DNA from 3 places in the Anabaena sp. AL09 genome. Region 3 is predicted to be linked to each of the others. Evidence: predicted binding sites of a transcription regulator. Region 3 holds the regulator's gene; each other region holds the start of a gene.
The links. The regulator NtcA, encoded in region 3, controls nitrogen genes in cyanobacteria. The targets are predictions, from matches to a motif close to TNTGTANNNNNNNNTACANA.
Positions count from the first base shown of each region.

Region 1: a site for NtcA is predicted at 5,167-5,186, ahead of rpe (ribulose-phosphate 3-epimerase). Genes of this name have one in related genera too.
Region 2: a site for NtcA is predicted at 1,738-1,757, ahead of AN490_RS03945 (Glu/Leu/Phe/Val dehydrogenase). Genes of this name have one in related genera too.

Region 1 covers NZ_LJOQ01000082.1:44,788-52,022, forward strand. The annotation lists gene AN490_RS15810 (DUF4335 domain-containing protein) at 1-527, opposite strand, end outside; gene AN490_RS15815 (DUF3038 domain-containing protein) at 534-1,160, opposite strand; gene AN490_RS15820 (adenine phosphoribosyltransferase) at 1,413-1,931, shown strand; gene AN490_RS15825 (ABC transporter permease) at 1,969-3,015, shown strand; gene AN490_RS15830 (hypothetical protein) at 3,083-3,355, shown strand; gene AN490_RS15835 (S8 family serine peptidase) at 3,502-5,094, opposite strand; gene rpe (ribulose-phosphate 3-epimerase) at 5,212-5,919, shown strand; gene AN490_RS15845 (hypothetical protein) at 6,482-6,835, shown strand; gene AN490_RS15850 (addiction module protein) at 7,012-7,235, shown strand, end outside.
Region 2 covers NZ_LJOQ01000021.1:21,210-28,444, forward strand. The annotation lists gene AN490_RS03935 (folate/biopterin family MFS transporter) at 1-152, shown strand, start outside; gene AN490_RS03940 (carotenoid oxygenase family protein) at 176-1,654, shown strand; gene AN490_RS03945 (Glu/Leu/Phe/Val dehydrogenase) at 1,839-3,128, shown strand; gene AN490_RS03950 (hypothetical protein) at 3,273-4,382, opposite strand; gene AN490_RS03955 (DNA cytosine methyltransferase) at 4,415-5,548, opposite strand; gene AN490_RS03960 (hypothetical protein) at 6,174-7,235, opposite strand, start outside.
Region 3 covers NZ_LJOQ01000071.1:28,929-36,163, reverse strand. The annotation lists gene AN490_RS13730 (ABC transporter ATP-binding protein) at 1-823, opposite strand, end outside; gene hisB (imidazoleglycerol-phosphate dehydratase HisB) at 1,507-2,112, opposite strand; gene AN490_RS13720 (hypothetical protein) at 2,209-2,529, shown strand; gene fabI (enoyl-ACP reductase FabI) at 2,464-3,240, opposite strand; gene ntcA (global nitrogen regulator NtcA) at 3,620-4,291, shown strand; gene AN490_RS13705 (DUF3084 domain-containing protein) at 4,505-5,953, shown strand; gene AN490_RS13700 (pre-16S rRNA-processing nuclease YqgF) at 6,148-6,570, shown strand; gene AN490_RS13695 (DUF3146 family protein) at 6,572-6,835, opposite strand; gene AN490_RS13690 (DUF1830 domain-containing protein) at 7,233-7,235, opposite strand, start outside.

The DNA of each region.
Region 1 (7,235 bases), on a different contig from region 3:
GGGATTGCCTGTTTGAGTAAGGTTTGATTTGAACCACTATAACTGCGATTAACTGGGTGTAGTTCTAGGGATAATTCTGGTAAAGTCTGGCTGTCAGCAAAAAACTGATCTACGGCTTCAACTAAATCAAATAATTGGACTGTGTTCAGGACAATTTGAATGGGTTGTCCTTCGCTGGTGTTTCCCCCCAGGTTGTCTCCTGTGATTTCGGTGTGAACAGTTAATCTGTGGCTGTTGCTGTTAATTTTTTGTAATTCAACTAACTCTGAATTATGATTCTGAACTTGAGGGTTGGGGATATTGCTTAAAACTTCTTGGGCGTAGGCGCTGACTGCTCTAACTAAGCTTTCAAAAAATTCCCTGCCACCAACAATGGGTTGAGTATAACTAGATATATAGCATTCTGCATTCACTAATATAGATAGTTGGGGACGCAGTTCTTGAAAGTTAGCAGTCTGTGTTATGTCACTTAACCCCTCTAGGAGCAGGGTACAATTAGGCAAACTATATTTACGTTGGATATTCATTTCTATTTATTCTACCTCACCGTCAAAAAGAGAAATCCAGTACCGTTGCATTCCCGCTGTACCTGTACAAAATAGTAATTTTCCTAATAAGTCTATAGCTAGTTCATCTAATTTTTCATCAGAAGTTAATGCTAGGACACCGGAACGACGGGAATTCATTCGACTTTTAAAATGCGCTCTAAACCTTTCTAGGTAATTAGCTAATCTTAAATTTTGTTCTGGGGGAATCTGCTTCTCAGCCAATTGTTGATATATGGTTAGTAGTTGGCGGATCACAACTGTTAAGCGTCGAGAAATGTAGCAGGCAACAACTACTAACGCTTTGGCTTCTAAAATAGCTAAAGGCCGGCGACTATGCGCTCTCCGCATGGGGTTAGATGCTCGCATCCGCCATAAGTTTACCCGATTTTTGATGATCCCTTGGAGGTCTAATTCTTCAGCAAAGGACAAAATGGCTTCAGAACCGCCTATTTCTAAGGCTTCAATGGCTAGTAACATCAAATCTATTTGCAATCTAGTTCTGGCTGGACATACCTGACCAGCGATCGCTGGATCTGGTAAAGTATCCAAAATCATGGGCATTCCCTGAGCTTTTGGGATGTTTAAAGATGTGACACTAGCAGAGACGTTCATTCTATCAAATACCTTATACGTTTCCAATAAACTGATTTACTTATCCGTCCACCGCTAATTGCTGGCGCGATATGGCAGTTCAATTATATACATTACTTAGTTTTTCTACCCAAATATTTGCATATACATTAAATTTTCAAATTCTTGGTGATCGTCAATGACATTATAGGGTAGGATTTGGCAGAGATTAGGAAAATTTTCGCTTCTTGCCCTTTGTTTCTTCATTGACCACTAACTACTTACGTAAATAATATGGATTTAAAATCTCTGATTCGTGATATACCGGATTTTCCTAAGCCGGGAATTTTATTTCGAGATGTCACTACTCTATTAAGCGACCCGGACGGATTGCGTTATACTATTGATTTTTTAGCACAAAAATGTTCTGAAATTGAACTTCAAGTAGATTATATTATTGGTATGGAGTCAAGAGGGTTCATTTTTGGTGCGCCTGTTGCTTATAAATTAGGTGCTGGTTTTATTCCTGTTCGGAAAAAAGGGAAATTACCGGCAGCAGTTCACTCAATTGAATATCAACTAGAGTATGGTACAGATACATTAGAAGTACATCAAGATGCTTTAGTGCCAGGTAGCAAAGTTTTAATTGTGGATGATTTGATTGCTACTGGTGGTACTGCCAGTGCAACAGCTAAGTTGGTACAAAAGATTGACTGTGAACTGATAGGGTTTGGGTTTATCATCGAACTAATGGATTTGCAAGGACGGAAACATTTACCTGATGTCCCTATTATCTCACTGGTTCAATATTAGAAAACATAATTGACAACTGACTAATGACTAATGACTAATGACAAATACAAAAATTTCCTTGGATATAAGTCGAGACTTGCTAATTAGGCGAGTTACGGATGAAACTTTTATTTATGTGATAAAACGGCTTTTACAGGCGCTATTGACGATTTTTTTAGCGTCTGCTTTGTCATTTTTTATTATGAAGTTGTCTCCGGGAGATTATGTAGATACCCTGCGGCAAAATCCGAAAATTTCACCAGAACGGATTGAAGAAATTAGACGACAATTTGGTTTAGATAAATCTTGGCCACAACAGTTTGGATTTTGGTTAAAGCAAATTTTGACAAGGGGTGATTTTGGTACAAGTTTTGTTTATCAACGTTCTGTATCATCGCTGCTATGGGAAAGAGTTCCAGCCACGTTGTTATTAGCGATCGCTTCTTTAATTATCACATGGGCGATCGCCATTCCTTTAGGTATTCTCGCTGCTGTGAAACAAAATCGCCGAACTGACCAAGTTTTACAGATAGTCAGTTATGCTGGTCAAGGTATTCCCAGTTTTATTACTGTCTTATTTCTACTATTCTTTGCTCAACTGACTACTCCACTTTTTCCGGTGGGTAATATGACCAGTATTAATCATGCAGACCTGACATGGTTAGGTAAAATTCTCGATATCGCTTGGCATTCAGTTTTACCACTAATTGCTTTAAGTATTACCAGTTTTGCGGGTTTGCAACGAATTATGCGTGGTCAATTATTGGATGTTTTACGCCAAGATTATATTCAAACTGCTCGCGCTAAAGGACTTCCAGAAAATCGGGTGATTTATGTTCATGCTTTGCGAAATGCTATTAATCCGTTAATTACTTTATTGGGTTTTGAATTAGCAGGTTTGTTAGGTGGTGCATTTATTACGGAGAATTTCTTTAACTGGCCGGGTTTAGGAAAGTTAACTTTACAAGCTGTTTTAGCTAAAGACCAATATTTGGTAATGGCGAGTTTAGTAATGAGTGCAGTATTATTGATTATTGGTAATTTAATTGCTGACTTAATTTTAAAAGCAGCAGATCCTCGAATTAAGCTAGAAGATTTGAATTAGTTAGTTGTCAGTTGTTAGTTGTCAGTTGTTAGTTGTCAGTTGTTAGTTGTCAGTTGTTAGTTGTCAAATGGTTTATTATATTATTCGTTCAAGAACAGATGGTAAATATCTCACAGCCCGTGTTGATGATGCTAAATCAGGATATTTATTATTATTTAAAGAAGATTTCGAGGCTTTGAGTTATCTCAATACTCATGCTGCTGATTTAGCCAGCCAGTTGACTGTAGAATCTCTTGCTAGTTCCCAAATAGGTAGTTTAATCAAACGTTGGAGTTTTGCTGGTGTAGGCATTGTTAATGATCCTTTATTACCAGAAGTTGAGTTTTTACAGCATATTTAAAGCATAAAAGATTTGGATTTAATGTAGGGGTAGCGCCCCCGTGCCTACCCCGGTATTTGGGGCAACCACAGGGGGTTGTCCCCCTACAAAATTAATTGGTTTAGGAATTTTTAAAATGTTCAATTAATTTTGCCCGACTACTTATATCACTTTTCACCTACAGTCCACCAGGCCAAAGCATAAGGTTGAGTAGATTCATTTACCTGCTTCTTAAATTGCACCCGAATTTTATAATTCCCACTAGTAGGAACTGGACAAAAAATATGTTCCACACTATCAACCTCACTCACAGAATCACAAACCACAACTTCATTATTTTTCCCATTTTCCTTAACTAAATAAACATCAAGATTATTTAATCCTTTATCTATAAATGTTTCCCCTATATCATATTCCTGATTATTATTTTTATCATTTAACTCCACCAAACGATCCCAAATTAAAGTAATAGCCACAAAACTATTTTGTTTCAAACCTTTTTGCAAAGCATATTCCCTAGAAGAATTAGCATTAACAATACCATAATCCCAACCAATAGGCGCAACAGTTGCATTAGGTTTCCATTCACCACCATTCAATTGTTGATAGGCTCGAAAGGCATTTAAATGACCTGCTCCCATTTGAGCATCTAGGGGAATTTTAGGATTTTTATAAGCGTCCGTTGCTAACCAATCTTGATTTTGTTTATCAATTAAAGTCCTCGTCATTCCCAACCGTAAACCATCACCACTGTCCTTTATTTTGTCCGCCGAATTGAGTAATATTGCTTTCATGACTTGATGACGACGAGCATCAATAGTCCAATTTCGTTGTTTAGTTCGTAATTGTCTATCCACAAATTCCTGTAATAATGCCACCGTAGCCGTAACTTGTGGGGCGGCAAAACTCGTACCTGTAGATTTATTTAACTTACCATCAGGATTAATTACAGGAATATTAGTCCCAGGAGCAACTATATTAATTGTACTTCTCCCCCCAATATTAAATTCTTTCCCAGCTAAACGATTTTCTATACCTTGATTAATACTAGCCAAATTAGAAACGTGAACTTTATTAAAAATTCCCTCGCGTTCTGAGGAAAAAGCCACATTAATTGCGTTAAAATTATCTGTAGGAATGGGAATCCCGCCTTTGCCTTGATTGCCAGCAATGGCATATACAACATCATGAACCCGGCTAGACCAGTCAATACATAATGTTAGTAAAGCATTACCATCTAACATAGCTTCTGGTCGGGGATCACGTTCCAGAGGTTCACCAAAACTAAAATTAATCGCCCGCACATCACCACCATTTTGTAATGCAATGTGTTGTGCTGATAAACACTCCTCTGGTTGACCGATTTTTTTTGTAGATCCGACAGCAGAAGAATATAATCGAGCATTTGGTGCTACACCAGGAAAAGCCTTATCTTGACTCACCATGACACCAGAAACATTATAGGCATGAGGATCAACACCAACATTCGACTTGGCGGGAACATTGCGTGAAAACACTGCAAATGGAGATACAGCCCGACTTTTAGATACGGCTTTATCCCAGCCAAACATCCCCGGACGACCAATTTCCACTTGACCAATAGCAATTTTCCGCCCAGTCAAATTGTAAGGAGCTTGATGTAGTTTCAGCGCATCAATGCCATTAGCACCTAAAAAATTGGCAACCTTGACACCTGCAAGGACTGGTAAAGTCAAGCCAGAAAAACCTAAACTCCAAAAAAGTATCCAATTTTTGTGCATATTTTGAGGGAAGAGGGGGAAGTTTTCTGAAAAATTTGAGTTTTGAATTAATTTTTAATAATTTCTCCATATTTTGTTACAATGCCTACAGACGAAGACGCTTAAAACCCACTAGCCATGACCCAAAATTCATCTCAAAAACCTATAGTTATCGCTCCTTCTATCCTATCAGCAGATTTTAGTCGTCTGGGTGACGATATTCGCGCCGTAGACAAAGCGGGAGCAGATTGGATTCACGTTGATGTAATGGATGGACGTTTTGTTCCTAATATTACAATAGGTCCTCTGATTGTGGAGGCGATTCGTCCAGTTACCACCAAACCGCTGGATGTCCACTTGATGATTGTGGAACCAGAAAAGTATGTAGAAGGTTTTGCTAAAGCTGGTGCTGATATTATTTCTGTCCACGCAGAACATAACGCATCTCCTCACCTCCACCGCACCCTCGGACAAATCAGAGAACTCGGTAAGAAAGCTGGGGTTGTACTCAATCCGGGTACACCTTTGGAGTTAATTGAATATGTCTTAGAATTGTGCGATTTGGTGCTAATTATGAGCGTTAACCCCGGTTTCGGTGGTCAAAGCTTTATTCCTAGCGTAGTTCCTAAAATCCGCAAATTGCGTCAAATGTGCGATGAACGCGGTTTAGATCCTTGGATTGAAGTTGACGGGGGACTAAAAGCTAATAATACTTGGCAAGTTTTGGAAGCTGGTGCTAATGCTATTGTAGCGGGTTCGGCTGTTTTCAATGCTCCTGATTATGCTGAGGCGATTACCAATATCCGTAACAGTAAGCGTCCGAGTCCAGAATTAGCTGCTGTTTAATTTAATACTTGTGATTAATTGAAAGCTAGATCCTCGATTTCTTTGGGAAGTCGGGGATTTATTTTTAACGAATTGACAGAGTTTTAGATTACCTGATCAAGCAATCAGGTGTCAGAGTGAAGGTTAGGGAGTGGCGATCGCAAATTTCACAACCAAAACGGTTAACATTAGATTCCCGACTTCTTTTTTAAACTTGTCAATAAATTATCAATTTATTACAGAAGTCGGGGATCTCACATTACAGTTTCCTACCCTTACAAAGAAAAGAATCAAGAATTTTTCTAATCCATCTATTTGCATTCTACAATCTAATTTAATTTTGGGTATTGACATCTCGATTAGGACAAGATATTATATGATAGGGATAATATTGTTGACAAACTCATGATCATCCGTTACAATTAGATCATGGGAAAAAATTAAAATTTTACATCCATAGATAAAGTTAATGTCAGCATAAACTCACCACAGTTTTGCTGACACCTGCTCTATCAAAATCTAACTGATGGTCTATATCAGTCACTCACATTTCTTTTTTGTTTAAAACGGAGGAGTCTATCTCATGATGACACAAAATACCGAATATTTGCAACCACTTCATTTTGCAACTGGCAATGTTGAAGTTTCGCAATATCGAGGGATCACTACAGTCAAGGTAGAATGGCGACAATATTTGACTGCTACAGAGATAGCCCACAATCATCTTAGTCCAATAACTGGAGAAAAATGGACTCATCGGCGTGTTAATAAAATGCTGGAAGTTATGAAGTACCAGCAAAAGCCTTATGGCCACTGGCAACCCACTATTAAAGGTCAGCATTATGCAGACTTCAGTAGTCCAGTTCTCAAATGGAGTCCAGAAGTCATCAACTTAATCTTGCAACAACTACCTCAGCAGTTGAGTTTAGCTGTTTAAAGCATATTTTTGAAGCTTGATTTTGTTTCATATTCTCCTTTATGAGACTTACCATTTACGTAAGTCTCTGATGGGGATATATTGACACACGCTTAATTATCACCCCTAGTCCGTAGAGTAGGTTAAGCGCATTTATGCTAAGATGCCATTACTATACTCTGTAAGGAGTTTTCTGTATGGCTAACGTTACTTACGATGAAATTTTTGGAGCAGTATTAACTTTACCTCCTCTATACAGAGCGATGCTTGCTGAACATCTTCTCAAAAGTCTGGATGAAATTAATCCTGAAGTCCAGACTGCTTGGGAAACAGAAATTGCAAATCGCATACAGGCAATAGATGAAGGTCAAGTCGCGTTAATTCCAGCCGATGAAGTATTGCAAAGATTAAGGAATCGCTG
Region 2 (7,235 bases), on a different contig from region 3:
TCATGATGAAATGGTTGGGAATCACAGAACATCAATTTGATTCATTATGGTTGTTAATCATTATTACTAACTGTAGCTCACTTATCCCAATATTTTTTATTAACTGGCTACCAGATGCTAAAATTGAGATTGAGCATAGTCAATCAATCTAGTTTTTCAGCATAGCAAACAAAAAATGCAAATATTAGAACCCCAAGATAGTCAAGTTTTAGAGAAATCCTATACCCTCAAAGACTGGCAAGGAGGATATGAATCTCTTACCGAAGAATATGACTATTGGATTGATGATATAGAAGGAGAAATTCCTCCAGAATTAGCAGGAACATTATTTAGGAACGGGGCTGGTTTATTAGATATCAACAAGGAAAGATTACATCATCCTTTTGATGGTGACGGAATGATTAGCCGCATTACATTTACCAATGGCCGCGCCCATTTTCGTAACCGATTTGTGCAAACAGCCGGTTATTTAGCAGAACAGAAAGCGGGTAAAATTCTTTATCGTGGTGTTTTTGGTACACAAAAACCTGGTGGTTGGTTAGCTAACATTTTTGATTTAAAAATTAAAAACATTGCTAATACAAATGTGATTTATTGGGGTAAAAAACTCTTAGCATTATGGGAAGCAGCCGAACCTTATTCACTTAATCCCCAAACCTTAGAAACATTAGGAAATGAATATTTTAACGGTGTTTTATCCAAAGGAGAAGCCTTTAGTGCCCACCCACGAATTGATCCAAATGGCACCTTAGTCAACTTTGCTATTAAACCGGGACTATCAACCACAATTACAATCTTTGAATTGAACACAAATGGGGAAATTACCAGCAAACAAAATCATAGCGTTCCTGGTTTTTGTTTTATTCATGATTTTGTAATTACAGAAAATTACTGTATCTTCTTTCAAAATCCTGTTGATTTTAACCCCATACCTTTTGCTTTGGGAATATCCAGCGCAGCCCAATGTATTAAATTTCAAAAAAATCAACCCACAAGAATTATTATTATCCCTCGCAAAACACAAAGTGAAAATGTCAAAGTTTTAGAAACCCAAGCCGGTTTTATTTTCCATCATGTTAATGCTTTTGAAGTGGGTAATGAAATTATCATTGATTCCATTTGCTATGAATCATTAACAGAAGTCGAACCCAATAGCGATTATCGAAAAACTGATTTTGATACAAATTCACCTCCCCAACTATGGCGATTTAATCTGAATTTATCAGAGAATAAAGTGCAAAATCAGTTAATAGATCCTCGTCCCACCGAATTTCCCACAATTCACCCGAATTACGTAGGTAAATCCTATCGTTATTTATATAGTGCTGCCGCTCATCAATCAACGGTGAATGCACCATTACAAGCCATTTTTAAGGTAGATTTAGAGTCAGGAAGAAAACAACTATGGAGTGCAGCACCGCGAGGTTTTATAGGGGAACCAATTTTTATTCCTCGTCCAAATTCCCAAACAGAAGATGATGGGTGGTTAATAGCGTTAGTTTATGATGCAGAACATCATCGTTCTGATGTAGTGATTTTAGATGCCCAAAACCTGCAAAAAGGTGCAATTGCTAAATTACACCTTAAACATCATATTCCTTATGGTTTACATGGGAGTTTTACACAAGAGACATTTATCGAAAATTTGGGTTGAGTCCATTTTAACTAGTAACCCTCAGATCCCCGACTTCTCTAAGAAGTCGGGGATATCGCGGAGTATCTTACAAAAAAAATAAAATTGTAACAAAAACTACAAAATTGATATCTTTTCTCAAAAAGAGGATAAGCTAACTATATCAATCCGGTTTACGAAGATACTGTGATGAGGAGTAAGTATTATGGTGACAACATCTCTCCCACTTATGGAAAATCATTCTCCGGCGCATATTTGCCCTTATGATCAAGCTTGTAGCTATTTAGAATGGGCGGCTAAAGAATTAAAATTAGATCAAGGTATCGTAGAAATACTCAGTCATCCACGAAAAGTTGTTACAGTTTCCATTCCCATAAAAATGGATAATGGCGAAATCCGGGTTTTCCCAGGACATCGGGTACAACATTCGGATATTTTAGGACCCTATAAAGGTGGGATTCGTTACCATGAAGCGGTGACATTACGGGAAGTATCCGCCCTAGCAATGCTGATGACGTGGAAATGTGCATTGTTAGGCATTCCCTATGGTGGTGGCAAAGGGGGAATTCCCATAGACCCCAAAAAGTTCAGTGTGGGGGAATTAGAACGGATTAGCCGCCGTTATATTAGTGAATTAATTAAGGACATTGGACCATCAGTAGATATACCCGCCCCAGACATGGGAACATCAGCGCGAGAAATGGCGTGGATGATGGATACTTACTCTGTCAATGTTGGTCATTCTGTACCTGGAGTAGTTACAGGTAAACCTTTATCTATTGGTGGCTCTCTAGGACGCGAAATGGCGACCGGACGTGGTGTCATGATTATTGTCCGTGAAGCACTTGCAGATCAGGGTAAATCCCTTGTGGGAGTAAGGGTAGCAATTCAAGGTTTCGGTAATGTGGGCGGGGCTGCGGCAGAATTACTACACCAAGAAGGAGCGAAAATTATCGCTGTTTCCAGTGGTGCGGGTGGTATATTTTCTGAAGCTGGCCTTGATATTTCCGCTGTCAAAGCCTACTCTGCTGCAAACCGCCGCAGTGTGGTGGGATTTCCCCAAGGGACACCCATAAGTAATGCAGATTTACTAACTTTACCTTGTGATGTCTTGATCCCCGCCGCTTTGGAAAACCAAATTACCGCAGAAAATGTTCATCAAATTCAAGCCAGATTTGTTGCAGAAGCTGCTAATGGTCCGGTGACTTTGGAAGCTAACCGCGTTCTAGAAGCCCAGGGAGTGACTGTGTTACCGGATATTTTAGCCAATGCTGGAGGTGTGGTGGTGAGTTATTTGGAATGGGTACAAGGTCTTTCTTACCTATTCTGGGACGAAGAACGAGTTAACCGGGAAATGGAACATTTGATGGTTCAGGCTTACCGCAAGGTGATTCATGAGTCGCAAGCACGGGGGGTAAATCTGCGATTAGCTGCTTATACTTTGGGTGTAGGTAGAGTCGCGCAAGCTTTGAATGATCGGGGTTTGTATCCTTAGTTGTATTTGTAATCTAGTTTAATTGGGGTGTGTTATGGCTTTAGCCTAACGCACCTTTTTTTCAACCCTTGTACGTCATCTACCAGTAATAGTTTTGCTGATTCCGTGACAATATCGCTACTGTGCAGCGTCTTTTAAACTACTTCACAGTCTAAATATTGCATTCAGTTTCCTTCTCAGAATTGCTTTTAGTAACTCAACTTTTGGAGGAGCTAGTTTAGGTAACAAAATGTCAGTAAAAGTATTACTTCCATCAAAATTTATACCTGCATCACCATCTATAGTAGCTTGAAGCGACATCTGCTTTTTACCATCTATACCAGTAAAATATTGCATGATCACTAGACTAATATTCCGTTGTGGATTGCTTGGTACATCGACAGTTTTTAGACGAGTAGTAAGTTCAATATTGCGAAGCAAGGCATCTTGAATAACCCAGATAGTTTGTCCATTCCATTCATGTGCTAATGCTGTCTTTGCAAACAATTGTGTCACCATGCGACCCCAAACTTGGCGCTTATTAATTCCTGGGCTGGTATGCTCAGAAACTAGCAAGGCATTACGAAATGCACTTCGCATATCTGTAGAATTTTCAGTATCAGAACCACTTGTACTAGCGGTCATAACTTCTAGAATAAAAGGATTATAAATATCTGGAATAAGAATTGAGACATCAGCTAGATTTTTCTTTATGTCTTGAAAATAGCCGCTCTTTTTTGCTACTTTAATAAGATCATCTAAATCTTCTTTAGTTGATCCTAAAAAACAACTTTGCTTCAATAATGAGTTCAAAGAAGTTTCAACTAATGGAGCTAAAACATAATCAAAATGATAGTTGATTTCCGCATCAGCTACTCGATGTTTTAAAGATACTTCTGCCCAAGCACCAATATCAGTTCCAGTCGGCAACCCTGCATGAATTAGTAGATCACGCTCGTATTGCTGCACAGCACGATTAATAGAAGGTACACCTTCACCATCAAATTTTGCTGAAAATAATCGATGTGGACATACAACCCAAATATCCTGACCTGATTGAATTGAACACACACCAGGTATAACTTCGGTGACATCACTATTAAAGTAGTGAGTCAGCGATTCTTGTTGTGTAAGTTTAATTTTGGTTTGATAGCGATTTCCTCCACCGTCACAAGTTGCACCCATAAATGGACATTGACGAGATTTTCGTATGATCTCAACTTCTTCACTACGGTCATCTACAGGAAAACCAAATAATTCAAAGATAGTAGGCATTATGTAAGTATTGATTGCAGTAATTTTAATATTTAAACATGAATAAACTCTGACTTCGACGACTCATTCAGGACTGTTTTTGGAGTAAGAAATTTAGTAATCTCCGTTGCAATAGCGTAAGCAACTGGTGGAGGCACTGAATTAGCAATTTGCCGATGCTGATCTAGATACCTAACTTTACCTGAACGACCTCGAACAGGACCTTTCAGGAAATAATTATCAGGATATCCGTGAATACGCATATATTCGCGTGGAGTAAGATATCTATCTTCAACAGGATGAAAGAAAATTTCTCCACATCTTAGAGTTAGTGAAGGTTCAGAAAAAGAAAGCCTACGAAATTTAGTTGTATCTTTCTTTGTCAGATTGCATCTTTGAGTTTCTGGAAGATGCAATTCTTTAGCCAAGAAAGAACCTTCCGGTACTCCATGAATACGCCTTATATCTCCGGCTGGTGTAATATCTATATGGCTATCTTCCGGTTGGTTATTTTTATCTTTTGAAGGACTACCTAATCCTTGTATAACTTGTCCAACTGTGACATATTGATTGAGAGGAAATAACGAAAACTGATTGTCTAACTTTTCGTGAGTTGGCAACGGAAAATCAAAATTTTTCCCTGTTTCTATGGCAATCATAAAAACTCTTTCTCTAACTTGAGCTACACCATAGTTAGCTGAATTAATAATTCTTACTTTTAATCTATATCCCAATTCTTTTAACTGGCTTGTGATAGCTTCACAAACACCTCCAACTTTACCAGATTTATCCTGGGCTTTCAATAAACCTTTCACTTGCTCAATAACAATTACTTTAGGCTTTAAAGCTTCTGCAAATCTAACAAACTCAAATAGAAGCAAACCGCGATGATCATTTAAAGAGCCATGCTTACCAGCTTGAGAGAAACTTTGACAAGGACTACCACCAAACAATAAGTCTAACTCACCAGATTGTAAGTCCAAATCCTTCATTAGTTGAGATGGTTGAATTTGCTTGATATCTTTCTGAAGAAGAGCAGTTTTCAGACATTCTCTCTCAATAGCACTTTGTAAAGTTTGGTAACAGTAGGGATCAATTTCAATACAAGCTAATATATCAAAACCAGCTTGACGAACACCAATATCCATCCCACCGGCACCTGAAAAAAGAGATAAAGCAGAAAACATATGAATTAGTGTTATTATACAGATATTTGTTATTTTGTAATACTTATATGAGGATCAAAATAATTTTGATTCTCTAAAACTGTTCATGAATGGGTATGTAAAAAGAAATTAATTACTGTACAATTAATTCCAAAATTTCACACCACTCAGCCATCCTACCATACTAAACTAGTATTGATTCGCAAGAGTAATTTTTGGACAAAAGTTTATTCTTTACTGATTGCTGTACTAGCGCGATTCATCAGCAAACTAATTTGGTATAACAGGTCAATAACATCACCTTGCAAATCAAAGAGGTAGAATCTATGTTAGGAATAACGCTCAAAGAAACGCGAGTTTATCGGGAAATTAAAGAGGAAGGACGGGAAGAGGGACACAACTGGGAAATGGACTTTTACAAGATTAGGGAAAAACTAAATGTGTAATGGTAAAGCGCAGTGCTAAACCCCTACCTAGTAGTTCGTCAAATTTATTTTGACGGGTAATGATAGGAAAAAACTTCTGTTTTTCCCTCTCCTACTTCCCCTGCCCCTCTTCTCCCCCTGCTTGCCTTTACCCGTCATCTTTGGATTGACAGACTACTAGAGAATCACACGATTAAGCCATTTTGAGGGCAATTAATCAATTAGCGCGAAGCAACTTGTGGATCTGCCCAAATGCTACCTTTTTCACCAAAAGTCACAGCCTGATCACCTTCTGCCGAGATATCTACAGTTCTGCCATCATTAGCTACTTGTAACAAAGGCCAATTTTCTTCACCTAATTCACCAGCACGGAATAATACATTATTAGGCTGCTTTTTACTCCAACCTAACAAAATAGCTATTTTTTCGTGATCATCTTGTGATTGTACAGGACTAACCACATTGAGATTATCCTGTTGACGATTCCAAATTACAGCCTGATCTGTAGCATCTGCTGTATTAAAAATAGCCACAAACTTACGGGCGAGAAAGCGATCGCCTTTTTCAGACCAGCTAACAGGCACTAATACCCCAATTTTACCATCATTATCCCCTTGTGCTGACGAAATTGCCTGTCTTTTTAACAGGGGATCAATCACCACACTGGTTGATGTCATCACCCGTAACCGCTTAGTTTGTTTATCTTCCACAAACAACACGCTATTAACTCGGCTATTGTGCATTTCCGGTTTTACTTCCATTTGCACCCGACTATAAATCGCATATTTGCCATCAGGAGAAATCACCGGAATACTCCGATAGTAGCGAACACCAGAACCACCTTTAGCACCAATCGCTTCCTGAGTAGCCAGAATCCATTGCCAAGGTATCGGATGGGGACTACCTATAGGGTCAGTCTGTGCCATTTCCGACTCATTTGGCCGTTCACTAACAGGTATTTCTCCATTTTTAGGAGTAACTGTTGATATTGCTAATTCTTGAGATTGAGAATTCCCACTGACTGGAGAATTTAAATCAGTTTCTTCTTTGGCATCTTTTAATTTTTGAATTAAATTAGCTTGATTAATAGATGTCTTGCTTTGAAGTTGTGCAACATTAACTGATGGTACAGTTTTGCTAACAACATCATCCCCCAGTTGAGAATTTTCTCTTTCTGCCCCTGAAATAACTATATCTTTTGGTAATGACTGTATTCCTTCACCAACAAGTATTTTTCCTGTGTGAGAGTTAACTTGAGCAAATTGTAAACTTAACTGCCTCGT
Region 3 (7,235 bases):
ATTCTAAATTACCTATCCATTTTTTCAAGATTTCCCCATCTCCACCTTGACCTTTAACATGATATGTGTTTTGGTTGCCTAAAAGTTCATTGAGAGAACCGCAACAGATTAATTCTCCTTGAGCAAGAATAGCCACGCGATCGCAAATTTGTTCAACTTCACTCAACACATGACTATTAAAAAATATGGTTTTACCAGATGCTTTCAGCGAAAGAATAATTTCTCGCATTTGGTAACGTCCCAGAGGATCAAGTCCAGACATGGGTTCATCCAAAAACACCAAATCTGGATTATTAATTAAAGCTTGTGCCATTCCCACACGCTGAAGCATCCCTTTAGAATAACGCCGCATTTGCTTTTTGCGAGCATCAGCTTGAGATAACCCCACTAATTCCAACAATTGGGGAATGCGTTGACGTTGTAACTTTTGGGGAATTTGAAATAAACCCGCTGTCAACTGCAAAAATTCCCAACCGCTCAGATATTCATATAAATAGGAATTTTCTGGGAGGTAGCCAATATGCTGCTTGACAGAGCGATCGCCTATGGGTTTACCTAACAATAAGCCCCGTCCAGATGTAGGGCGAATAATTCCCAGCAACAATTTTAACAGCGTGGTTTTACCCGCACCATTGGGACCCAACAAACCAAAGGTTTCTCCTGGGTACACTTGTAAAGAACAGTTTTTGAGCGATACAACTTTTTGATTGAGCCAAAATCCCGTGCGATAGACCTTTCGCAATCCAAAAGTCTGGACTACGGGTACGGGTTGTTGATCTGAGGGATTTTCTTGATAATCGGGGTTGTCTACAACAGAATTCATGGGGATGAAACTACCAACTACTGACTATTTAGAGCTAACTACAGATTAACCGATGCTGAGGATTTTTATAAGAAAACAGGGTGAAAACCCCATAATTGACACCTAAAAATCCCAAAATTTTTTAGGTGTTGATGTCTTTTAAGCCGGGAATGAAAGCCTTCTGGGGATTTATCCCCCAGTGACCGAAACTTTATGTTAAAATTTGGTCATAGTCGCCATAGGGCATTGGGAGACTTTAAACGGACATGGAGGGACGATAAGACCACTTGTGGCGTGTTCTGGCGAAGTGTCAAGTGTTTCCCCGCACCTTCAGGTCGGTGAGTATGTCAAAAATTGATTATATTTGATGTTATAATCTCAATCAACAGGAAAGGTAATCAACCTGTCTAAAAACCTAACTGCCTAATGGTAATCTGTACCTTGACAATTAAATCTATGCGGTTCTATTGCATTGTTCTAGTTTCCTCCTCGCAGTAGGTAAAAGATTTATAGGAGCTAGACGAATCAGAATTTTGAAACAAATCGTTTCTAGTTAAACAGGACTTGCAGCAATGCAACTACGGTCGGGCAGACCGAAAGTTAACGCTTGAGGAGAGTCCCACCTCTGGGCTGGATAACGCAAGGAGTCTAGTTTAAGTGGTCTCGTTGAACCAAGAATCCCTGTGTCTTTAGACCGGGGAGTGTCAAAACACACCTTTGGAACTAGGAATTGTTTCTGCTCGCCGGGAATCAATTTCCACCGCCATTCGTATTGCTCTAGCAAAGGCTTTGAATGTAGCTTCAATAATATGATGGGAATTAATTCCATCCAATTGGCGAATATGTAACGTCATTTGGCTATGATTCACCAACGCCACAAAAAACTCCCGCACTAGCTGGGTATCATAAGTTCCCACCCGTTGAGTAGGAATTTCTAAACCATAACTAAGATGCGGTCTACCAGAAAAGTCTAAAGCAACTTGTACCAAAGCTTCATCTAGAGGTGCAAGAAAATTCCCAAAGCGGACAATTCCCTTTTTATTCCCCAAAGCTTGAAATAAAGCCTGTCCTAAAGTAATTCCCACATCTTCGTTAGTGTGGTGATCATCAATTTCCCAATCACCTTGAGCTTGAATATCCAAATCAAAAAGCCCATGGGAAGCAATTTGATGGAGCATATGATCTAAAAAAGGAATACCTGTAGAAACTTTACATATCCCTGTACCATCAAGATTGATAGTAACATAAATATCTGTTTCCCCAGTAGTGCGGTGAACTGAAGCTATCCGAGAAGTTTGTTTGTTAGTCATTTGTCAGTTGTTAGTTGTCAGTTGTCAGTTGTCAGTAGGGGCGAAGCATTTGGAAGATAAATTAATTATCGGTCATTGCCAAAAATAGTTCTCCAAATGCTTCGCCCGTACAGTTGTCAGTTGTTAGTAGGGGCGAAGCATTTGGAAGATAAATTGTCGGTCATTGCCAAAAATAGTTCTCCAAATGCTTCGCCCGTACAGTTGTTAGTTGTCAGTTGTCAGTTGTCAGTTGTCAGTTGTCATTGGAAAAATTCTTTCTCCCTACATCCCCCACATCCCCCACATCCCCCACATCCCCCACATCCCCCACATCCCCCACATCCCCCACATCCCCCACATTCCCTACATTCCCTACATTCCCATAATTTCATAACCTGCATCTACATACAGGATTTGTCCAGTAATACCGCTGGCTAAATCACTGCACAAGAAAGCCGCAGTATTACCTACTTCTAATTGAGTAACGGTGCGACGGAGAGGGGCGACTTTTTCAACATGATGAATCATATCTAGAATACCACCCACGGCTGAAGATGCTAAGGTGCGAATGGGACCTGCAGAAATGCCATTGACGCGAATATTTTCAGGACCGAGTTCTGCGGCCAAGTAACGAACACTGGCTTCTAAACCAGCTTTAGCCACACCCATGACATTATAGTTAGGAATTGCTCTAACTGCTCCTAAATATGTAAGAGTAATAATACTTCCGCCTTGAGTCATCAAAGGTTTGGCTGCACCGCTTAACTGTACAAGTGAATAAGTGCTAACTTCCAAAGCTGTATTGAAACCAGAACGAGAAGTTTGACTAAAACCTCCAGTCAAATCTTCTTTTTTTGCAAAGGCTAAACAATGCACTAAAATATCTATTTTCCCCCATTCTTGCCGGATGGTTTCAAAAGTAGATTGAATTTGCTCGTCATTTTCAACATTGCAGGGCAAAAATAGGCTAGGACTGAGCGGTTCTACCAATTCAGAAACTTTTTTTTCCATTTTACCCTTGTCATCTGGCAAGTAGGTAATGCCCAAATTAGCCCCGGCTTTGTGCAGTTGTTGGGCAATTCCCCAAGCGATAGAACGGTTGTTGGCAATACCTGTAACTAGGGCATTTTTTCCAGATAGATTCAGCATAAACATTGCTAATGTAATTCATCATTAGGAGCATACTAGAATCTGAGTCTAGTTTGACTGTGTTGGGCTAGAGATTTTCCAAAATACTCCAAGCATAAGCAGTAAGCCCCCAAAAAACCATGACCATGTTCACAAAAATTCTCAAGAAATTGGCAATTTTTAGAGGCAAAACCTATAGACTATAATTAGTGAAACTACTTATCAATAATTACTAGCTAACCGGAACAACAATTATGTATCATTATAAACGAAAAACTAGGAATTCCGCGTTTGAGTATAGGAAAAAACAGAAAATTTAATGATGATCTATTGATTTTTCAGGTGTATTCTTAGGTAATTAGTTTTTGTTTTTCTGGCATTGGGTAGGGGAAGGGAGAAAATGATAGTGACACAAGATAAAGCCCTAGCAAATGTTTTTCGTCAAATGGCAACGGGGGCTTTTCCTCCAGTTGTGGAAACATTTGAACGGAATAAGACGATCTTCTTTCCGGGAGATCCTGCCGAACGAGTTTATTTTCTTCTCAAGGGTGCTGTAAAACTGTCGAGAGTCTATGAGGCAGGAGAAGAAATAACGGTAGCTCTGCTCAGGGAGAATAGCGTTTTTGGCGTGCTGTCGTTGCTGACAGGGAATAAGTCTGATCGATTTTATCATGCAGTGGCATTTACCACTGTAGAATTACTTTCAGCCCCAATTGAACAAGTCGAACAGGCACTGAAGGAAAATCCAGAATTATCCATGTTAATGCTGCGAGGTCTTTCTTCGCGGATTCTTCAGACGGAGATGATGATTGAAACTCTTGCTCACCGGGATATGGGTTCAAGGTTAATTAGTTTCTTGTTAATTCTTTGTCGAGATTTTGGCGTTCCTTGCGCTGATGGCATTACCATTGATCTGAAGTTATCCCATCAGGCGATCGCTGAAGCAATTGGCTCTACTCGCGTGACAGTCACTAGACTGCTGGGAGATTTACGCGAGAAGAAAATGATTACAATCCATAAAAAGAAGATTACTGTGCATAAACCTGTTGCTTTAAGTAAGCAATTTACTTAGAAATTATGGGGGAATGGAGTTGGCACGGGTTCTATTGTTGAGGTAGTGCGGTCTTGGGATCTGTCCAAGCAGAACAACTACCGTAGAGATTCAACCGTTAATTTGGAGGAAGATCTCAAAATTGGATAATTTCTACTTTTGCCTAACTCCATTTACCCACAGACAATGGTTAAACATAGTAGGCTGGATCAGTCAGCATTACGGTAGCTAAAAATGACCACCGGTTACATTCTGATTGCAGCAATTCTCATTTTGGGAGGCGTAATTGCCACCGTGGGCGATCGCATCGGCACACGAGTTGGCAAAGCCCGTCTCTCACTTTTTAATTTACGTCCGAAAAAAACTGCTGTAATTGTCACTATTTTTACAGGTGGTCTAATTTCTGCATCAACTTTGGCAATCCTATTTGCGGCTGATGGCGGATTGCGAAAGGGCGTATTTGAGTTAGAGGATATTCAAAGAGATTTGGGGAACAAGCGGGAACAACTAAAAACCGCAGAGGCGCAAAAAAGCCAGGTAGAGAGTGAGTTAAATCAAGCCAGACAAGAACAAAGTCAGGCGCAACAAGAATTACAGAAAATTAATAAATCATTACAGGCGGCAAATACTAAACAAAAGGCTACACAAGCCCAACTCAATCGCACTCTGAACCAGCAAGCTAAAACTCAAACCCGACTTAATCAAACTCAAAGTCGTCTTGGTGGAATTGTGATTCAGTATCAACAAGCTAGAAATGAATTACAAACTCTTTACAATCAGCGACAAACATTACAAACGGCGGTGGAAGAGTTAAAAACGGAACGAAAAAGATTATACGCCCAAGCTAAAGAAGCTATTGATGAAGCAAAGACGGTGATTGAAAAACGCGATCGCAAAATTACTAAATTAGATAAACTTATTCAAAATCGTAATCTCGAAATTAAACAGCGGGAAGAAGTTATTATTACTAGAGAATCTCGCTTGAAAGAATTAGAGAAACAACAACAATTTTTAGAGCAGGAAGTAGCCAGACTAGAAAAATACTATCAGTCCTACCGTGACCTCCGCTTGGGTAAACTAGCTTTAGTGAAAGGTCAAGTAATAGCCGCAGGGTTAATTACTGTGGACAAGCCTGATGCGGCACATCAGGCAATTATGCAAATTCTCCAGGAAGCTAACCGCAATGCCAATATTCAGTTAACTGAACCTGGTGGTACACCAGTAAATAAAGAGATACTCCGTGTTACCAAAGATAAAGTTGAGCAGTTAATTGCACAAATTAAAGATGGTCGAGAATATGTAGTGCGAATTTTCTCCGCAGGTAATTATGTCAGAGGTGAAAAGCAAATAGAATTCTTTGCAGACGCAGCGAGAAATCAACTCGTATTTTCATCAGGTGAAGTGCTGGCTAGTACTACAGCGGATTTAAAAAATATGACATCTGAACAAATGCGTCAACGCCTAGATTTACTAATTTCCGCTTCTCAATTTCGCGCCCGGAACGCGGGAATTGTCGAAAGTGTCCAAATAGAAGGCACTTTTCTGCGCTTTGTTACCCAACTACAGCAGACGGAACAGGAAGTAGAAATTAAAGCCGTAGCCGCAGGAAATACTTATACTGTGGGTCCGTTGAGAGTCAAATTAGTAGCCATTTTGAATGGACAAATTCTTTTTAGTACGTGAGGTAATAGGTAATAGGTAATAGGTAATAGGTAATAGGTAATAGGTAATAGGTAATAGGGAAAAAGAATTAATTTACCCATAACAACTGACCAATCAATGACCAATGACCAATGACCAATGACCAATGACCAATGACCAATGACCAATGACCAATGACCAATGACCAATGACCAATGACCAATGACAACTGACCAATGACTAATACACAACCTGTAATTTTAGGATTTGATCCTGGTCGTGATAAATGTGGGATTGCCGTGATGGGATTGGATAGGCAAATATTCTATCATCAAGTTGTATTGGCAAATGAGGCGATCGCTAATATTGAAACACAACTGCAAAGATTCCCAGTGTCCTTAATTGTCATGGGAGATCAAACAACAGCTAAAAAGTGGAAACAGCAACTTAATCAAGAATTAAGTAAACCCACCAATATCATTTTGGTTGATGAACGTTATTCCACTTTACAGGCACGCGATCGCTACTGGCAGATGTATCCACCCCAAGGCATCATCAAACTATTACCCAAGGGTTTGCGTCAACCGCCCAGGCCAATAGATGACATTGTAGCCATTCTCCTGATTGAACGATATCTCAACCGACTAACTGACAACTAATTTACAATTCAGCCCGAATTGTAAAAGCATAATCCCCCCCAGGTTCTAACTGATAGTCCTGTTGTTCTAAAAACCGCCCTAGAGGTTCTTTGATTAAAGCACGACCTTGGGAAGGCTTTACAGAAAGTTCTCCCCGGCGGAAATGCCACTGGAAATGCCACTGAAAATTACCGGCGCTAACTTCACCTTCAAGAAAGCCTTGTGGCCAAGATTGGCGGGTAATTTTCACATAAGCAGTAGTTTCTGGCAGACGTTTAGCACTCACGCTTGTTTGATGTCACGGATGGGATAAAGGACAATTATAAGAAAATAGGCTGAAAACCCCGGAATTAACCCCTAAAAATTTTTAGGATTTTTAGGGGTTAATGTCTTGGACTAGATAACGCAAGGAGTCTGGTTTAAGTGGTCTCGTTGAACCAAGAATCCCCGTGTCTTTAGACCGGGGAGTGTCAAGTAGGCTACTTATTTTATGTACCAAAAATAGCTTAATTTTACAAACTAATAAAAACAAGATATGTTAGCAAGCCCTAATTAGTCCACCCCAAATAAAAAAGGTTGCTGAATTGCTGCAACCCTAATGTTTAGCAGTATTGTGTTTTTAATCAATAGATGCCAATTCAACGGCTTTTGACACTCTCAGAGTCTTTTGACACTGAGATTCTTTA